DNA from 4 places in the Hymenobacter radiodurans genome. Region 3 is predicted to be linked to each of the others. Evidence: riboswitches for the same ligand, from Rfam matches in the RefSeq annotation. Region 3 holds a riboswitch; each other region holds the start of a gene.
The links. Region 3 has a riboswitch for S-adenosylmethionine ahead of EPD59_RS13635 (amino acid permease). Riboswitches for the same ligand answer to the same signal wherever they lie in the genome.
Positions count from the first base shown of each region.

Region 1 (4,915 bases), 1.5 Mb from region 3:
TGGTAACTCCTCCAAAGACATACCTCATGAAAAATATACTTATTGGCCTGCTGAGCGTCGCCTGTGTCCTTAGCACCCCGGCTTTAGCCCAAAAAGAAACGCCGCCCGCCGGCGGCGCCCCCCGCGACTTCACTTTGCCCCCCAAGACGGAATTTACGCTGGATAATGGCCTGCAAGCCACGCTGGTACCTTACGGTGACATTCCGAAAGTAACGGTGAGTATGATCGTACAAGTTGGCAACGTGCACGAGGCCGCCAACGAGAACGGCCTGGCCGACATCGTAGGGCGCCTCATGCGGGAAGGTACCACCACGCTCTCCGCTAAGCAGATATCAGAAAAAGCGGCCCGTATGGGTGGCTCACTCAGTGTATCGGTAGGCCCCAATCAGACCTTTATTACTGGCTCGGTACTGTCAGAATACGGTCCGGAACTGGTAAAGCTGATGGCTGACTTGGTGCAAAACCCGGCTTTCCCACCTTCCGAGATTGAGCGCATCAAAAATGACTTTAAGCGCGAAAATAATCTTTCCCGCTCCCAGCCGGGCACTCAGGCCCGCACCAAGTTCTCGATGGCTCTGTACAAAGGGCACCCCTACGGCCGCGATATTCCCACCGACGCCGAAGTAAACGCCTATGGCCCCGAGCAGGTGCGCGACTTTTACACCAAGCAGTTTGGTGCCCAGCGCACGGCAGTATACGCCGCCGGCAAGTTCGATGAAAAGGCTATGCGCGAGGCGGTTACATCGTCTCTAAACAACTGGACCAAAGGCCCCGCTCCGCGCATCGAGATTGCCAAGCCAGTCACCAAAACCGATCTGATGGTGCAGAACCGCCCCGGCGCGCCCCAGTCTACGCTGGTGATCGGCCTACCTGTCGTCGATCCGACCCATCCCGATTTCACGCGCTTACGTGTGATGAATTCCTTGCTGGGGGCTCTTTTGGCTCGCGCATCACTAGTAATATTCGCGAGAATAAAGGCTATACTTATTCTCCTTCCAGCAACGTGAATGCCCGCTACCGCGTGGGGGAGTGGGCCGAGGTAGCCGACGTAACCACCGAACACACCGGCAATTCGCTCAAGGAAATTGTGTATGAAGTGGAGCGTCTGCAAAAAGAGGCTCCCACAGCCGAAGAGTTGGAAGGCATCAAAAACTACGAAGCGGGCCTGTTTGTGCTCCGTAACTCCACACCCGCCGGCATCATCAGTCAGCTCAGCTTCCTCGATCTGCACGGCCTCCCCGACAGCTACCTCACCAATCAGGTGAAAGATATTCACGCCATTACGCCTAAGGAAGTGCAGGATGCGGCCAAGAAATACGTACGTCCCGATGAAATGACAATCGTCGTTGTGGGAGACAAAAAGGTGATTGACCCGCAGCTAAAGAAGTTTCAGGCCGAGCGGAAGAAAGCGCTTTAGCCCTCTCTTCAACCTAAGTTTATGGAAAAGGTCCGGCTTCTAAACCGGACCTTTTTTGTGTACAAAAAAGCCCCCCAAGCGTGTAATGCTCATCCGTGAATGAGTTAAAAAATCCAGGTAAACTTTTTTCGTCGTCTTGCTGTATCTTTGTCCAGCTACTTATCCAGAAAGACCGAGGGACTGGGCCCTACGACGTCTTGGCAACCTGAGTAAAACAAGGTGCCAACTCCCATTTTGTCCCCCACGGGCAAAAGAAGATAAGTGCGGAGCCCGCGTTGCGAGGTTCTCTTTCTGGATAAGCAGCGCTAAAAACGCCTTTTTCCAAAGGAGATCTTATGAAAACGACTCGCCCCGCCTCTCCCCTTTACGACATTCTCCAACAGCGCATTCTGGTGCTCGATGGCGCCATGGGCACCATGATTCAGCGTCACCCACTGACGGAAGAGGATTTTCGGGGAACGCGCTTCGCCGACCACCCCAAGCCCCTGCGCGGCAACAACGACTTACTCAGCCTCACCCGCCCTGATATCATCAGCGGCATTCACGCTGAGTATTTCGCCGCCGGCGCCGACATGGTGGAAACCAACACCTTCAGCGGCACCACCATTGCCCAGGCCGACTATGGCTTGGAACACTTGGCATATGAGCTGAACTACGAGTCGGCGCGAATTGCGAAAGAAGTGGCTGATGAGTTTACCGCCCGCGAGCCGCACAAACCGCGTTTCGTAGCAGGTGCCATCGGCCCCACCAACCGGACCGCTTCGCTCTCGCCCGACGTAAACCGCCCCGGCTTTCGCGCCGTGACCTTTGACGAGCTGGCTACCGCTTATCTGGAGCAGGTGCGTGGCCTGGTGGAAGGCGGTTCGGATACACTATTGATAGAAACCATCTTCGACACGCTCAATGCGAAAGCGGCGCTGTATGCCGTGCAGAAGTTCTTTGATGAAGGCGGCAAAGTGGTACCGGTCATGATTTCGGGCACTATCACTGATGCGTCGGGTCGCACGCTTTCGGGGCAGACGGTAGAGGCGTTCTGGAACTCTATCAGTCATTTGCCGCTGCTAAGCGTGGGCTTGAACTGCGCCCTCGGTGCGGACCAGCTACACGTGTATGTAAAGGAGCTGAGTCGCATTGCCGATGTGCACGTTTCGGCCTATCCGAATGCCGGCTTGCCCAACGCTTTTGGAGGCTACGACGAGTCGGCGCAGGAATTCGCGGCAGTCGTTGAAAACTACCTCAAAGAAGGCATTGTAACGGTGGCCGGTGGGTGTTGTGGCACCACGCCTCAGCACATTGCCGAGTTGGCGAAGCTGGCCGAGAAATACCAGCCACGCCAACTGCCTGAAGTGCCCAAAGCCACCCGTTTGGCTGGTTTGGAGCCGTTTGGCATTACTCCCGACAGCCTGTTTGTAAACGTGGGTGAGCGGTGCAACGTGACCGGCTCCCGCGCTTTCGCCCGCCTCATCCGCACGGGTGCTTACGAGCAGGCCCTGCAAGTAGCCCGCGACCAAGTGGAAGGCGGTGCCCAGGTGCTCGACGTGAATATGGACGAAGGCATGCTCGACTCGGAGCAGGCCATGACCACTTTCCTCAACCTGATTGCCTCCGAGCCCGACATTTCGCGGGTGCCGGTGATGATTGACTCCTCAAAGTGGAGCGTGCTGGAAGCCGGACTGAAGTGCGTGCAGGGCAAGAGCATCGTCAATTCCATTTCGCTGAAAGAAAGCGAGGAAGTATTTAAGGAGCGCGCTCACACCGTGCGCCAGTACGGCGCAGCAATGGTGGTGATGGCCTTCGATGAAAACGGCCAGGCTGACTCTTTTGAGAAGCGCATCGAGATATGTAAGCGCAGCTACGACATTCTGGTAAACGAAGTAGGCTTTCCCGCCGAGGACATCATCTTTGACCCTAACATCCTGACCGTGGGCACCGGCATGGAGGAGCACCGCAACTATGCCTTGGACTTCATTGAGGCCGTGCGTTGGATCAAAGCCAATCTGCCCGGCGCTCTTACCAGCGGTGGTGTTAGTAACATAAGCTTCTCTTACCGCGGCAACGACGTGGTGCGTGAAGCCATGCACACCTCTTTCCTCTACCACGCCATACGCGCTGGGCTGGACATGGGTATTGTAAACCCCAGCCAGCTGGGCGTGTATGATGAGATTCCGAAAGATTTATTGGAGCTAGTAGAGGACGTATTGCTCAACCGCCGCCCCGACGCCACCGAGCGCCTCGTAGACTTTGCCGAAACGGTGAAGCAGAAGGACAAGGTGGAAGTGGTAGCCGACGCTTGGCGCAGTCTGCCCGTGGCCGAGCGCCTGCAACACGCGCTAGTTCGCGGCATCACCGAGTTTATTGATGAAGACACGGAAGAAGTGCGCCAGCAAGTAGGCCGGCCGCTGGAAGTAATCGAAGGTCCGCTGATGGCCGGCATGAACGTAGTCGGTGACCTGTTTGGCGCCGGCAAAATGTTCTTGCCGCAAGTAGTAAAGTCGGCCCGGGTGATGAAAAAAGCAGTGGCGTATCTGGAGCCTTTCCTGCTGGCCGATAAGCAAGGCTCGGAGCGGCAAACTGCTGGCAAGATTCTGCTGGCTACCGTGAAAGGCGACGTGCATGACATCGGCAAAAACATTGTGGGTGTGGTGCTTGCCTGCAACAACTTCGACATTGTGGACCTCGGCGTAATGGTGCCGCTGGAGCGTATTCTGGATGAAGCGGAGAAGCAAAACGTAGACGTAATTGGCCTAAGCGGCTTGATTACGCCCAGCCTCGATGAGATGGTGTACGTGGCGCAAGAAATGGAAAAGCGTGGCTTAAAGACGCCGCTGCTTATTGGTGGTGCTACTACTTCCCGTCTACATGCGGCCGTAAAGGTGGCGCCCAACTACTCCGGGCCGATGGTGCACGTGCACGACGCTTCGCGCTCGGTGGGCGTGGCCGCTAGTCTGCTCGGTTCCAGTGCTGAGACCTATGCCAAGACCGTTAGCGACGAGTACGCGGCTCTCCGCGCCGACTATGCTACCCGCCAGCGGGAGAAGAACTACTTGACTATTGAAGCGGCACGCGAAAATCAGTTTAAGGCTGATTGGGAGACTACTCCGATTACGAAGCCAACCTTTCTGGGCACGAAAGTGCTTGACAACTATCCGTTGGCTGAGTTGGCCGAGTACATCGACTGGACACCTTTCTTCCATACTTGGGAACTGAAAGGACGCTATCCGCGCATTCTGGAGGACGAAAACCTTGGCGAAGCGGCTACCAAGCTATTTGCCGATGCCCAGGCAATGCTCCAGAAAGTTATCAGCGAAAACCTGCTCACTGCCCGCGCGGTGGTTGGTTTCTGGCCCGCAAATACCGTTGGTTACGACACCATTGAGGTCTATGCAGATGACACGCGCGAGCAGGTAATGACCGAGTTTTTCACTTTGCGTCAGCAGGGCGAAAAAGGCCCCCGCATTCCGAACCTTGCCTTCTCCGACTTTTTGGCCCCCAAAGATT
Region 1 covers NZ_CP037922.1:4,449,454-4,454,368, forward strand. The annotation lists partial or broken gene EPD59_RS20180 (M16 family metallopeptidase) at 222-1,417, shown strand; SAM riboswitch class I at 1,574-1,681, shown strand; gene metH (methionine synthase) at 1,753-4,915, shown strand, end outside.
Region 1: another riboswitch for S-adenosylmethionine. It lies ahead of metH (methionine synthase); the one in region 3 lies ahead of EPD59_RS13635 (amino acid permease).

Region 2 (4,915 bases), 1.5 Mb from region 3:
GCGTGCTGCGCGAGCTGGGCGTGGAGCAGATTTTTCACGAAGTAGAGCAACGGCCGGGCAAGCCCTTTTGGTTTGGGTGGAAGCCGGGCGGTGCAGTTGTATTTGCCTTGCCGGGCAATCCGGTGTCGACCTTCGTGAATTTTTACCGCTACGTGCAGCCTTGGCTGCGCGCCTGTCAGGCAGCAGAAATGCCCCCCACACCCACTTCCGTAGCCGTGCTGGCTACCGATGTCAGCTTTCGTCCGCGCCTCACCCACTTCCTGCCCGTTCGCCTCGAACTGACTTCCGAAGGCCGCCTGCTGGCCCACCCGCAACGAGCCGGTGGCTCCGGCGATTTAGCCAGCCTGCTCCACTGCGATGGTTTCCTAGAATTGCCCCCGACCAAACCGAATTCCCCGCCGGCGAAGCGTGGCCACTTCTACGGTTTCGGAATTGAAGAAGCTGCTCAAGACCAAGTAGAACAAAGTAAAAAGGCGGTCATGCAGAGCAGAGCGAAGCATCTCGCGTGTTTAGTGGGAGTATTACTCCTGTGTCAGCACGCGAGATGCTTCGCTCTGCTCTGCATAACCGCCTAATAAATAGGTAATCAGCTTAGCGTGGTGGCCTCAATTAAACCAGCACATGAATTACCGATTCCGAGAATCGCTCCATTTCCTCTAGCTGCGGGCTGCACTGCAACAGAAAGAAATCTACACCCACGGCTTCGTAGGCACCGATGCGGTCCTGAATTTGGGCGGGTGTGCCGGTGAGGCCGGTGCGCAAGCCACGGTTCGATACCGAGTAATCATGCAGCGACACCTGCTGCTCCAGTTGTGTGCCGGCCAACCACTGCTGGTAGTTGCCGTAGCCTGCGGCGGAGGCTTGCACGTTGGTAATGCGGTCCAGCTCGCGCTTCACGTCCTGCTCATTATCGCGCACGATGCTGTAGCCGGCCACGCCAAACTTCATGGGGGGTAAATTCTTCTGCTCTCGACGCCTACGCATGTCGGCAATGCGCTGCCCGATCTGCTCCGGTGAGTCGCCGTGCATCACGTAGCCGTCGCACTGCGTCGAAATCAAGTCCTTCGCCGCTTCCGATTCGCCACCGGCGTACAGGAAGGGCTTCTTGGCGGGCTTGGGCTGCAATACGTTGTCCGTCAGCTGATAATACTTGCCATCGTAGGAGAAATGATCTTTCTCCCATACGTTGGTTACCACGTCCAGCCACTCTTTGGTGCGGGCGTAGCGGTCGTCGTGCTGCTCGAAGTGCAAGCCGTACTTGGTCGCCTCATCGCGCCACCACGACGATACCACGTTCAACGACAAGCGGCCCGGTGCAATCAGATCGATGTTGGCAGCCTGCTTGGCCAGCAAGGCGGGGTTGTGGAAAGTAGGTCGCACCGCCACCATAATTTCCAACTCTTTGGTCACCGCCGCCAGGGCTGCGGCCGTGCTCCACGCCTCTAGGGCTGGCTCTTCCTGACCTTTAATGTCATTCAGATACAGCTCCGCAATGAGGGTGAGGCTGTAGCCCCAGTCCTCGCTGCGCTGCGCCAACTGTTTTACGTAGTCCCACGACGTAGGCATTTGCTCGTCGGGAACGTTGCGGAGCCAACCGCCAAAAATGGGAAGCCAATACCCGAATTTCATATCGTAAGAGCGTTTGCGGTGGTTAATTCGAGTTGTTGCTCCAGGTAATCCACGAAGCGGGCGTAGGGGTCAAAACCAACCACATTGACGGCGTCGGCCACGAAGTTGGACAAGGCGTTGATGTCGTAGAACAGTGCCTCGCCCGTGCGGTCATCAATCAGATACTCAATGCCCCCACGTCAATTTTAGCGGCAGCTACGATGCGCTCCACGGCCTCAATTATCTCATCGGGCGGCGTAGTAGCTTCTACCTGAATGCCTTTCTTGGGCGCTTCCGTCAGGCAGAAGTCGCCGGCCGTAGGCTCGTCCGGAATCTGGCAGATTTCGGCGGGGCAGAGATTGAAGCTCTCGCCAGTAGTGAACACCTTCATGGCGTACAAAAACTTGCCATCCAGCGTCTCCACGCGGGTAATATGCCCCCACGCGGCGTCACGTACTCCTGCACCAGCGCCGTCTGGTCGATACCCAAGTCAATTTGATTGGCGTCCACGGCCGCTTGCAGGCCTTCCGGCGTGTCGAAGCGAATGATGCCCGCGCCGCTGCCACCGATGTTCACTTTCACCACAATCGGGAAGCGCAGCTGCTTGGCCGCGTCCACGGCCCGCGAGGCGTGGTTTATCACAAACGACTTGGGGTAGTTCAGGCCCAACGACTCGAACAGCGAGAGTTGACGGGCTTTATTCGTCTCAATAGCCGTAGCGGCCGAGCCGTTGATGATACGCACGCCGAGCCGCTCCAAGTGAGTAGCAAAGCCAGCGGTGTGAAAAATGCCTTGTCCGTGTCCGCGCAGGTAGGCCGAAGAACTCATCCGATTCACCACCAAGCTATAGCGGCTTTCCTTTTCAGAAGGGTCAAACAGATGATGAGCGGCGTCAATCTTTTCGTAGGGCAAACCCCGGCGGTCCAGCTCCGCAAACAGCGGCTTAAACCATTCGGGGTGCTCATAATAAATGCCAATAGGCTTCTGTAAATCAGACATGTTAGGTGGTATAGTAAGAAAGTGAAAGCACTGGAAATAGGCGCGTTGCCAACGGGAGCAAAAGCTGGGGGGCTTTTTTCTGCTTGGACCAAGCCGAATAAGTTGGGGCGCCGCGGGGCCTTAGCTGGCACGAACTGCATTAGCCAGTCTGGGTGCTCGAGGAGGGCGGCCACAAGGTGGAGCCACGAAAGCAGAAAACACCAACCAGCCGCTGAAAACGCGTCAGGCTAGGTTACTGGTAGGAAAGGGAAGAGGGAAAATCAACAACAACCTTGTCCTACCGAGCCCATACAACAGCAGGCCAGCGCAGACTGTGCGCGACAAAGCTGTTGCGTAGCAACGAGGGGTAGAGAGAAAGCGGAGGTGTTGAAAAGATCCACGGTAACTTGTTTTTATATGGTCAGGACTTGGCACCGTTCCACGGGGAGCGGGGGTTGCCGGCGCTTCACGGAGCCTGTCTCTCTGCGCCTCTGTATAAAAACAATCCTTTGATGGGAAAGAATTGGTGGTACAAATGTACCAACTCGCTTCCTAATATTCCAAATCTGGGGTGCGCACTATTGAAACGCGACGTGTTGCGCTGCTACGAAAGCAGCCACGTCCGAAGCCGAGTAAGCAAACTGCCGGATGAATCGGAGGCCGGTTGAGCCGCGTCTGGCTCATCATCGGGTACGGCTGTCATCAGAGCGCTGTGGTCGGCTAGAACCTGCTGCGCGGCCTCCAAATCCTGCTGGCGCACGTGCAGCCGTACTCCGCCCGAAATAGGCCCGTACGGCCGATTCTCATTGCTTATGAAGCAGGCAATACCAGCCGCTTCGAGCTGGTTCTTGGCCAGGTGCGCTGATATGGAGTTGGCAAACGATTCTAGCAGGACAACTGTGCCGTCGGTTGGCTCGATGAACATAGGATATAAATTTCAGCTAAAACACGAGAAGCACCCCATTAGGTGCTTCTCGTGGTAAAAAGTATATGCAGGCTTCACAACTGAAGCGGCTTGCTGACTTATTTGAACAAGTCCAAAGCTTTAATAAACGTTTGGGACACCCCCAGGCGAGCGGCACACCGACATACAGCCATGCCAGCGCTGTTTTTAAACCCGAGGATGGTGCATTATCGGCCTCTGGAATGGTGGGATTTATTCTATTTTCCATGTGAAGGATGTTTACAATTGAGTACTTAAACCAGCACGCACTAAGCAGCTACTTTCTTGGGAGTAGCTTCTTTGTAGTGGTATTTCTCGTTCACGGCCGTCACGAGCATGTTGGCAATCAGGCCAACTACCAGTACGCCGGCCATCACATAAAACACCGTCTGGTATGCCTCCGCGCCGGTCAGGCCTTTATCTTTCTGACTTTGGTGCAAGTAGTTCACAATCAGAGGCCCCAGAATACCAGCCGTAGACCAAGCCGTGAGCAGGCGCCCATGAATAGCGCCTACTTGCATCGTGCCGAACAAGTCGCGCAGGTAAGCCGGAACGGTAGCAAATCCGCCTCCATACATGCTCAGAATCACGCAGCACACGATGACGAACAACGCCAGTGAGTGATTGGCCGCCAGCGTGGGCACTAATGCATAGAGCGCAATGCCCAAGCCAAAGTAAATCATGTAGGTAGGCTTGCGGCCCATCTTATCCGAGGCCGACGACCAAAAAAAGCGCCCTAGCAAATTGAATAAGCTCAGCAGACCCACAAAGCCAGCAGCCGCGGCCGCCGTTACGCCCAGGCCTGTCCCATAGAGGTATCAGAAAAAGTTTCCTGAATAAGCGGTGAGGCTGTTTCGAGCACACCAATACCCGCTGTCACATTCGTGAGCAATACCACCCATAGAAGCCAAAACTGCGGGGTTTTAATAGCCGTATCGGCATCCACGTTGGCCGTCGTAATAAGGGTTGACTGTTGGGTGTTGGGCACGTAGCCTTCCGGTTTCCAGCCTTCGGCGGGTACCCGAATGGTGAATACCCCAAACATCATGAATATCAGGTAAATAGCACCCATCGTGAGCATGGTAGGCGCTACGCCCATAGGAGCCGAATCTTTGAAATAAGCCATCAAGGCGACGGCCAGCGGCGAGCCAATCATGGCGCCTCCGCCAAAGCCCATAATAGCCATACCCGTCGCTACGCCCGGCCTATCTGGGAACCACTTGATAAGCGTGCTCACCGGCGAAATGTACCCAATGCCTAGCCCAATACCGCCCACAAAGCCATAGCCGAAGTACACAAGCCAGATGTTGTGCATGGATACGCCCAGTGCCGAGATAAAAAAGCCCCCCGCAAAGCATAGAGCCGAAGCCAGCATTGCTTTGCGCG
Region 2 covers NZ_CP037922.1:4,461,569-4,466,483, reverse strand. The annotation lists gene EPD59_RS20245 (molybdopterin molybdotransferase MoeA) at 1-575, shown strand, start outside; gene EPD59_RS20240 (LLM class flavin-dependent oxidoreductase) at 610-1,629, opposite strand; gene EPD59_RS22960 (hypothetical protein) at 1,787-2,032, opposite strand; gene EPD59_RS22955 (ATP-grasp domain-containing protein) at 1,996-2,607, opposite strand; SAM riboswitch class I at 2,997-3,088, opposite strand; gene EPD59_RS20230 (putative signal transducing protein) at 3,191-3,511, opposite strand; gene EPD59_RS24300 (MFS transporter small subunit) at 3,528-3,758, opposite strand; gene EPD59_RS22950 (MFS transporter) at 3,799-4,296, opposite strand; gene EPD59_RS22945 (MFS transporter) at 4,320-4,915, opposite strand, start outside.
Region 2: another riboswitch for S-adenosylmethionine. It lies ahead of EPD59_RS22955 (ATP-grasp domain-containing protein); the one in region 3 lies ahead of EPD59_RS13635 (amino acid permease).

Region 3 (4,915 bases):
GCCTTCCAAGCCACGGCATTGTTCAGAAAATGCACCACGATGCACGCCGCCAATGAGTGCGTGCGGTAGTACAGCCAACCCAAAAAGAGCCCTAACAGAAACGCCGATACAACCTGAGCCGGATTCAAGTGGATAATCCCGAATAATAAACTGGACTGTACTATGGCTTTGCGGGGACTGTAGTTTTTGAGTAGCCCCGGCAGAAGCAAGCCCCGAAAGAGTAGCTCTTCTAGAATGGGAGCCGAGATGCAAATAACAAAAAACGATAGCCCAGGAAATGCATTTAGCTTCTGCATAGAATCGCTCATCCAGTTGGGCAGATGCAGGAACACAACCAACGTGCGCAAGGCCATCTGCGCGAACACCAGTAGCGGCAGCAATAGGTACACCAACGGAATTTCGCGCGACGCCAGCAGCCGAATCGGCTGACGGCGCACCGCCGGAATTTTCCAGAGCAGAAATACGATGATCAGAGCCTTAGCCAAATCACTGGCTACCACAGTCACAATGATGGATTGCGCGTGGGTTGTAAAGCGAAGGAAGGGAATGGACAGAAATCCTAGGACGAGTGCCAGTAGCATAAACCAGCCGAGCGCGCCCCAACTTTCCTTCACGGTTGGGTACGCAGCAGGTTGATTTATAGAAGCTTGGATTTCAGATTCGGGTAACGTTTCGATCATCGGATAGCTATAGAAAAGATAGATGCTTAAAGCTACCTAAAACTGCTTCATTGCTGTGTTACTTCGCTCGAATCAGGTTTTAAAAATTCGGTATTGCTGTCGGAAGGCATCCGTTTATCAGGCATAAAAAAGCCCCCGCTATGATGATGCAGGGGGTTTTTTTGGGGAGTGTAATTCGTTAAGCCTTCACTTGGGCTTGTTCCTGTGCTAGTCGCAGTTTGCTGTGCTTTTTACCATAGAGGTAATAAATCACTAGTCCGGCTGCCAGCCACACAATGAGGCGCAACCAGGTATCCCAGGGGAGCGAAAACATCATCAGTAAGCAGGTCAGGATGCCCATAATGGGCACCAGCGGCACCCACGGCGTGCGAAAAGCGCGGGGCGCATCGGGCTGCTGCTTGCGCATAATGAGTACGCCGAGGCACACCATCACGAAGGCCAGCAGCGTACCAATACTGGTCATTTCGCCTACTACCTGAATGGGCACCAAGCCTGCGAAAGCGCTGATTAGGGCGGCCAACAAGATGTTTGATTTGTAAGGCGTCTGGAAGCGAGGGTGAATTTCGGAGAAGATCTTGGGCAACAGTCCGTCGCGCGACATGGAGAAAAACACCCGCGACTGCCCCAGCAAATCCACCAGAATGACGGAGGTGTAGCCAATCAGGATGGCGATAATAATGGCTTGACTCAGCCAGGCATACGGCGTTTTCTCGATGGCGATGGCTACCGGCGCGGCGCTATTTTTGAACTCTGTGTAGTTGGCCAGGCCCGTCATTACGTGCCCAAACAACACGAACAGAATAGTACACACGACCAGCGAGCCGATGATGCCGATAGGCATATCACGCTGGGGTTTTTTTGCTTCCTGCGCCATCGTGGCCACAATATCAAAGCCGATGAAGACGAAGAAGATAACACCGGCTCCGCGCAGAATGCCGCTCAAGCCAAACTCACCAAACGTGCCCGTATTGGCCGGGATATAGGGCTGATAATTAGCCGGATCGATGTATTGCCAACCCAACGCAATAAACACCAGCACTACCGATACCTTCAGGGCCACAATGGTTGCGTTAACCCAGGCCGAGCCCTGCGTACCCCGAATCACGATGGCTGTGATGGCCAGCACGATCAGAATAGCGGGCAGATTGACGAACCCGTGCACCACCGAGCCATCGGCCAAAGTAGACGTCTCGAAGGGCGACATAACCAGCTGAGCGGGAATATGCAGGTCGTATTTGGCCAAAAACCGCGTCAGGTACTGCGACCAGCTGATGGCTACGGCCGCGGCGCCCACGGAATATTCGAGCACCAAATCCCAGCCAATAATCCAGGCAAACAGCTCACCTAGCGTAGCGTAGGAATAGGTATAGGCGGAGCCAGCGACGGGTACCATAGACGCAAACTCCGCGTAGCACAGGGCCGAAAAGGCACAGCCAACGGCTGCTACCAAAAATGAAAGCGTAACGGCTGGTCCGGTATGATTGGCGGCCGCTATACCAGTAAGGGAAAAGAGTCCCGCCCCAATGATAACCCCTACCCCAATGGCGACAAGGTTGAAGGCACTCAGACTGCGCTTGAGGGTGTGAGTGCCGGTTTCGGCCGCCTCTTGTCGCAGCAATTCCAGTGACTTTTTGAGCATAAAATGTAGCACGAAGCCGCGCCTCGTGGTGGATAAAAAGAATGGAGATAAGAGAAAGAATATCCGCCTGTAAAGCAGACAGATCACAAAGCTGACGCCGTTGCTACGGCTTCGGCAAAATGGGCAACTACCTGATCTACAGCCAATGCAAAGGCTGAATCAGAGCAGAAATGCCCCCAGCGGCTACTTACAGCTGCAGATTGGCAAAGCCAGGAAGATGAGAGAATGTTCGAACGCTCAACAACAGCAACAACCCATACCCAAACAAGCAGCCCAACTCAGCGTGTGGAGCGGCAGGGTGGCGAAGGAAAATAGAGCAGGTTGCAGCTGAATGTTCACGGCAATTTGTTTTTATATAGCCAGTCGATACTTGCGCTGACCTCGGTTGGCACCGTTCCAGTTGTGCTGGGGGTTGCCGGCGTTTCATTGAGCCTTTCTCTCCACGCCTCGGTATAAAAACAATCCTTTGATCAGAAAGAATTGGGGTCGCAAAGGTAGACTACCGGCATGCGTACTTGCAAATGCGGCTATTCTTTCTCTTTTACCGTGTGGCTTAGCCGGCGCTGGGGGGCAACATAGTACCCTTCGGCTCAAGATGGCGCATGCGGTAACAGTTCATGGCCGTTTCGCCGAGTTGCTCGATGAGGCGGTAGTTGGCCACCGCTCCCACCGCTGCTCCAATTACGGGCACCAGCTGGGCCAGCTTCGCCAAGTCGATGTAGTCGCGGTACTCTTGCTGAAAGGTGCGCCAATCAAACTCATTTACATCGGTGGGCAGCGTGTGGCGGTAGCTGTCCCAGTCGGCAATGCGACGATACACCTCATTGCGGGTGTGCTGACTGGAAAAGGCCAGCTGAAAAATGTACAGTAGATAGAGCCGCTCAGTATAATCGCGCACGTCGTGGCCGTAGAGGGCGGCTACGTCGAAGAGCAGCTTAAGCTTGAGGCCCAGCAGCAGCGGAAAATCGGCCAGGCCCAGCAAAAAGCCCCCCGCCCCCGTCACGGCGCCTTCGGCCGACGCGGTGTTGCGGTAGTAACGGATGCGGGTGCGCACCGCCGTTTCCCGTTCCGCCCACGGCGCCTCCAGCAGCGGCTGGCGCGTAGTGTGCATCGACCCAAACAACACCCCGCGCACCATCTGCCGAATAGCCGTGGTAATGGCCTCATGCACCCGCTCGGGCAGAAACGCATTCAACCGAATCTGTACCCGGCGCGTGAAGCGGTTCAGCAGCGTCGGTGACTTCTGCATGCGCTGTTGCCAGGCGCGGAGTTCAGTGAGGGCTTGTTCGTCGGGGCAGTTCATGTAAGTAGTTACGTAAAACTGATAAGTAGTTTTTACCTACGCTTCTCCACGTTACTTTAAGCCATAAATCCGCTCAATAATCTCCACCACTTTCACTCCTTCCCGAGCATTCGTTTCACATAAATCGCCGCTTTTAACTGCCTCAACCACCTCTTCTATCGCCTGCACATGATTGGCGGCGCTGCCTTGGTAGAAACCGTAGTGATTGGCGGGATTGGTCGGCAGAAGCGGCGGGCATTCGTAGTCGCGGATGTGGCAGTGCTCCACTTTATCCATGTATTGCCCACCGATGCGCAGACTGCCGTGCTCGCCGATGACGGTGAGGCTGCTTTCGAGGTTGCGGTCCCAGACGGCGGTGCTGTAATGCAGAGTGCCAGTACCGCCGCGTACGAGGTCAAAAGTCACGAGGCCGCTATCCTCAAACTCGGTAAGGTGCTGGTGGTTGAAGTCATGGAAACGGGCTTGCACATTAGTTACGTCGCCGAAAACCCAGTAGAGCAGATCGATGAAGTGGCTGAACTGAGTGAAGAGCGTACCGCCGTCCTGAGCGTGGGTGCCGTGCCAGCTGCCGGGGCGGTAGTAGCGGGCATCGCGGTTCCAGAAACAGTTTATCTGGACCATAAAAATGCTCCCCAGTCGGTTTTCCTCAATTACTTGCTTCAGCCAAACGGCCGGCGGTGAGTAGCGATTCTGCATTACTCCAAATACCAACCGGCCCGCCTGCGAGGCCGTAGCCACAACTTGTTCCGCATCGGCGGTGCGCAGGGCTAGCGGCTTTTCTACCAACACATGTAGCCCGTGGCGTAAGCCGGCAATTGCCTGGGGCGCGTGCAGATGATTGGGCGTGGCTACCGTAAGGACATCAGCGGCGGGACCATGGGCGAGATATTCTTCAAGAGACGTGAAGAAAGGAATCCCCACAAATTCGGCGGACAGCTCCAATTCTAGCTCAGCCCTGATATCGATTAAGGCTACAAGCTTGGCACCCGGCTGACGCTGCACCAGCGCCGCGTGGCGACGACCAATGTGGCCCACACCACAAATAGCAAAGCTTACCTCGGGCTGCTCGGCTCCGGAGTGTAACGGTATACTCATGCAGCAGAGCGGGTTAAAGCAAAAAACGCCCGGATAGTCGTAATGATATAGTCTTGTTGCGCCTCAGTGAGCATCGGATGAATGGGTAGCGACAGCACCGTACGGCACAGCTGCTCAGCTACCGGGAATTGCCCAGCAGAGTAGCCAAGGTAGGCATAGGCAGGCTGCAAGTGCACAGGCACCGGATAATACACCATG
Region 3 covers NZ_CP037922.1:2,931,018-2,935,932, forward strand. The annotation lists gene EPD59_RS13630 (CPBP family intramembrane glutamic endopeptidase) at 1-680, opposite strand, end outside; gene EPD59_RS13635 (amino acid permease) at 859-2,319, opposite strand; SAM riboswitch class I at 2,668-2,778, opposite strand; gene EPD59_RS13640 (EcsC family protein) at 2,873-3,622, opposite strand; gene EPD59_RS13645 (Gfo/Idh/MocA family protein) at 3,674-4,717, opposite strand; partial or broken gene EPD59_RS13650 (DegT/DnrJ/EryC1/StrS family aminotransferase) at 4,714-4,915, opposite strand, start outside.

Region 4 (4,915 bases), 2.4 Mb from region 3:
ATTGTTACCTATTATCTCTATCTGGTGCTGGGGGCCATTTTCCTGCCCCGCTGGATAGCGCGGGTTTTCGGCCGAAACCGGGTGAAGGAAATCATGAACTCATAGAACACAAAAAAGCCCCCAGTGCATTGCTGGGGGCTTTTTTGTAATAAAGCGAATTCAATTATTCAGACTCAAGCATCATTTGCTCGCCGTTTACGCCGCGCAACGTGATTTTGTCATCCGTCAAGTTCACCACGTCGAAAGTCATGGATGTGGTGCCACCGTCGGGGGTAAGAGTGATTTTTTTGCCGGGCTGGTCGAAGGTGTACTTGCCTTGCAACGATTGCTGGGGCGACGTCATGTTAAAGTTACCGTTGGCGTAGAAACGTAGTTCGGTATCCTTATCAGCATCAGTTTGGGCCACCTTGTCGCCGCTGGCAGTGGTTTCTTTGTCCGTTTTCCAGACTTTGCTTTCCGTGCCATACAGCATGTTGGTTTCGCCAACTTTGTCTTTCTGGCTACAAGCAGCCGTGAACAGCGTCAACAGCATAATGAGGCTGGCCAAGTAGCGGAAAGGAAGTGCAATGGTTTTCATAGGGAGTGACCTTAGGGTTAACTAAAAATGGAAAGGAGCGGCTTTATCTGGTACAATATTCCAGCAAAGCAATGTTGCGCTTCTTACGCGCCGCGCCGGAAAGAGTTAGCAACAGTGGAGCTTTTTTGACGGCTGCAACTTATTTGCACTAGGGGCGTAAGACGACGTGACAGCATAGCTATCAAGCACATGCGCCTTCCTTTCTCCTTAATCAACCACGACTATGGGAATGTTCGATTTCTTAACCAATAAAGGCGACGAAAAGCCTGCTCAGCCGGCTGCCAATCCCAACCAGAAGGCTAATACAGACTTCTTTGGCAACGCCAACCAGCCCGCTGCTCCTACTGCTGCCCAAGGCACGCAATACACTGTAGTTAGCGGCGATTCACTTTCTAAAATTGCGAAGAAGCACTACGGTGATGCCGCCAAGTGGCATCAGATTTATGACGCCAACAAGTCAACCATCGGTTCAAACCCCGATCATATCGAAGTAGGTCAGGTATTGACCTTACCCCAAGCGTAAGCACACCCTGAGCTAAAGCTAACAAATAAAAAAGCCCCCAGCAAGTTGCTGGGGGCTTTTTTATTTGTTAGCCAGCGAGTTAGCACGGAGTAAAAAATATTGCTGTGCATTTGGCGTTCTCATTTCGAACTGTACATTTGCAGTTACCAGTCCGGTACTTCTCGTTATCGACGAGACAGTTTTTCAGATTTTATACAGAAGCGGCGAGAGAACAGGCTCCCTGACCCGCTGGCAACCTTCATTGTTTTGAAAGGTGCCAATTCCTGCCCGTTCGGCTATGTTGCCCGCGGGAGATATAAGCTGAGTGCCATGAAAAACACTGCTTTTTCCATTTTGCTTCACCCGTCTGCCCCGGTCGCATCGTTGCGCATTGGTTGGTTGGCGGGTTTCCGCGTTTTGGCCCCTGCCATTAGCAGTTGTGAGGCTACGCGAATGTGCTGTTGTTGCGCGTGCTGCTGCTAATCCAGTTTCCGGTTTAGCCCCCTCCCCTTTCCATCATTCCTAAAGGCCGTGTTGCGCCGTGGGCATTCTACCCCACCACGTTAGGTCTTAGTCTGGCTTCGTCTGCTTCGGCTGTGGATCACGTTCAGCGCTCCACCTTCCTGCGGTTCCATATGCCTGATTATCTGCGCTCTGTCATCTCTTTCTACTTCACTCTAACTCTAATCAGCACTAAGATGTCCACACAAAACCTGCACTTCGAAACCCTGCAATTGCACGCTGGTCAGCAACCCGATCCTACTACTGGTTCGCGCGCCGTTCCTATCCATCAGACTACTTCTTACGTGTTTAAGAACGCGGAGCATGGTGCCAATTTGTTTGCCCTCAAGGAGTTCGGCAACATTTATACGCGCCTCATGAACCCTACCACCGATGTATTTGAGCAACGCGTAGCGGCGCTGGAAGGTGGTGTGGCCGCATTGGCAACCAGCTCGGGGCAAGCAGCCCAATTTCTGGCCCTGAACAACATTTTGCAGGCCGGCGACAACTTTGTAAGTACCCAGCACCTCTACGGTGGCACTTACAACCAATTTAAGGTCGCTTTCAAGCGCTTAGGTATCGAAGCCCGCTTTGCCGATGGCGACACGCCTGAAAGCTTCGAGGCCCTGATCGACGACAAGACTAAGGCGCTGTATCTCGAAACGATTGGCAACCCCAGCTTCAGTATTCCCGATTTTGAGCGTATTGCGGCCATTGCTGACAAACACGATCTGCCGCTTATTGTCGATAACACGTTTGGCGCGGGCGGCTACCTGTTTCGCCCCCTAGAGCACGGCGCGCACATCGTAGTAGAATCGGCCACGAAATGGATTGGCGGCCACGGCACCAGCATAGGCGGCGTGATTGTCGACGGCGGTAAGTATGACTTCGGCAATGGCAAGTTTCCGCAGTTTACGGAGCCCTCGGAAGGCTATCACGGCCTGGTTTTCAATGATGTGTTCGGCAAAGGCGGCCCATTTGGCAACATCGCCTTTATCATTCGGGCGCGGGTAGAAGGCCTGCGCGATTTTGGTCCGGCCATCAGTCCTTTCAACTCTTTCCTGCTGCTGCAAGGTCTTGAAACTCTGTCGTTGCGCGTAGATCGGACGGTGGAAAATGCGCAAAAGCTGGCCGAATGGCTAGAGCAGCATCAGCAGGTAGAAGCCGTAAACTATCCGGGTTTGAAAAGCAGCCGCTATAACGCTCTAGCCCAGAAATATCTGAAGCGCGGCGCGGGTGGCGTTCTGACTTTCAGCATTAAAGGCACCAAGGATACGGCCACGCACTTCATCGACAACCTAAAGCTGGTGAGCCATTTGGCTAATGTGGGCGATGCGAAAACGTTGATTATTCAGCCCGCCGCCACTACGCACCAGCAGCTTTCTGATCAGGAGCAAATAGCAGCCGGCGTGACGCCCACCTTGCTGCGCATTTCGCTTGGACTGGAGCATATAGAAGACATCAAAGCTGACTTGCAAAATGCCTTCGACGCGGTAGCGGAAAAAGCCCCCCAGCGTCAGCAAACCGAAGGTGATACAATCCCGGAGCCAGCCATCGAGCATCCCGTAGTACTGGAAGTCTAGCTGTTGCAAGCAGAAGATATTGAGCAAGGCCGTTGCAGCGGCTAGTGCTCCGTTTACAAGTCCTACGGTTTGGCGGGGTGACAAGGCAGAAATGGAAGAAAGATACCGCCTTGCCCATCCTTCAATAGCTCCCGAATCAGCTTACTTATTGGGCAGCCTCACTCGGTTTGGGAGCTATTGAAAATCCGCTTTACTATTTGTCACGAGTCTAACTGCTGTAGTGGCAGCCTCAATGATTCCCTCCAGGCTCTGAATTCGCTAGCCTCGCATGACTGATTATCAGACCTTTATTCTTCCAGCGCCGCTTCAGCTCGAAAGTGGTGCGACTTTGCTTCGGGTGCAGATAGCCTACCAGACCTACGGTACGCTCAATGCCGCCCGCGACAATGTGGTATGGGCGTGTCATGCGCTTACGGCCAACGCCGATGTGCTTAGCTGGTGGCCGGGTTTATTTGGTCATAATTGCCACTTCGATCCGGCAAATCACTTCATTGTATGCGCTAACATCGTGGGCTCTTGTTACGGATCCACCGGCCCGCTTACGCCAACCGAGTCGGGGGAACCACCATACCATACTTTTCCACTGCTTACAGTGCGTGATATGGTAGCGGGGCACGAAGCGTTGCGCCAGCATCTGGGCATAGGTCAGATTCACACGCTGATTGGCGGTTCATTGGGTGGGCAGCAGGCCTTGGAGTGGGCTATTCAGCAACCCACCGTGTTTGAGCATTTGGTTGTGCTGGCTACCAATGCGCAGCACTCGCCCTGGGGTATTGCTTTCAATGAGGCGCAGCGCCTGGCCATCTTCGCCGACCCTACCTATCACTCGGCTACACCGACTGGGGGGCAGTTTGGCTTAAAAGCGGCTCGTGCTGTGGCCCTTCTTAGCTACCGCAGCTACGAGGCCTACGGTAATACGCAGCACGAGCCCGAAGAAGATAAAATTACTGATTTTCGGGCCAGTTCCTATCAACAGTATCAAGGCGACAAGCTGGTGGCGCGCTTCAATGCCTATACCTACGTGGCGCTGTCCAGAGCCATGGACTCGCACAATGTGGGCCGCAGTCGCGGAGGGGTGGCTGCCGCGCTGGGCCGAATACGGGCTCGTACGCTGGTCATCGGCATTACATCGGATGTGTTATTTCCGCTCACGGAGCAGCAGCTTCTAGCCCGCTACATACCTGGTGCTGTTTATGCCGAAATGGATTCTGGTTACGGCCACGATGGCTTTCTGATCGAAACCGCCCAAATCACTCACTTACTCGAACGCTTCTACGTGCAGACGGTTGTGCAGTAATGCGCCTGGGGCATTTACTAGCTACTGGGGGCAAAAACACCAACACACGGCGACTGAGCCAGCAGCTAACCACCCGCTTTCCGGTTCTACTTTTGTCCCAGCCAGCTTTCGGGGTTCAGGTTGGAGCTGTTGCGCCACACCTGAAACTGTAGTTCTGATGTGCCCTCCGAATTGGTGTACACGGTACCAATTGACTGCTTGGCCTGCACTTGGTCACCCTCACTTACCGTTACGCTGCGTAGCTTGGCATACACCGTGAAGTATTCGCCGTGCTGCACCATTACGATGTTATTCATCCCTGCTATACTAGTAACAGTAAGCACTTTACCGGCCGAAACAGCGCGCACTGCTTCTCCGGCGCTCGTCTGAATATCGACGCCACGGTTCTCCACAATTACGTTTTTGAGCACTGGATGCGCGTGGCGCCCGAAGTGTTGAGAGATAAATCCGCGTGC
Region 4 covers NZ_CP037922.1:565,384-570,298, reverse strand. The annotation lists gene EPD59_RS03530 (lysylphosphatidylglycerol synthase transmembrane domain-containing protein) at 1-105, shown strand, start outside; gene EPD59_RS03525 (hypothetical protein) at 164-577, opposite strand; gene EPD59_RS03520 (LysM peptidoglycan-binding domain-containing protein) at 807-1,100, shown strand; SAM riboswitch class I at 1,288-1,402, shown strand; gene EPD59_RS03515 (O-acetylhomoserine aminocarboxypropyltransferase/cysteine synthase family protein) at 1,778-3,163, shown strand; gene EPD59_RS03510 (homoserine O-acetyltransferase family protein) at 3,432-4,460, shown strand; gene EPD59_RS03505 (murein hydrolase activator EnvC family protein) at 4,547-4,915, opposite strand, start outside.
Region 4: another riboswitch for S-adenosylmethionine. It lies ahead of EPD59_RS03515 (O-acetylhomoserine aminocarboxypropyltransferase/cysteine synthase family protein); the one in region 3 lies ahead of EPD59_RS13635 (amino acid permease).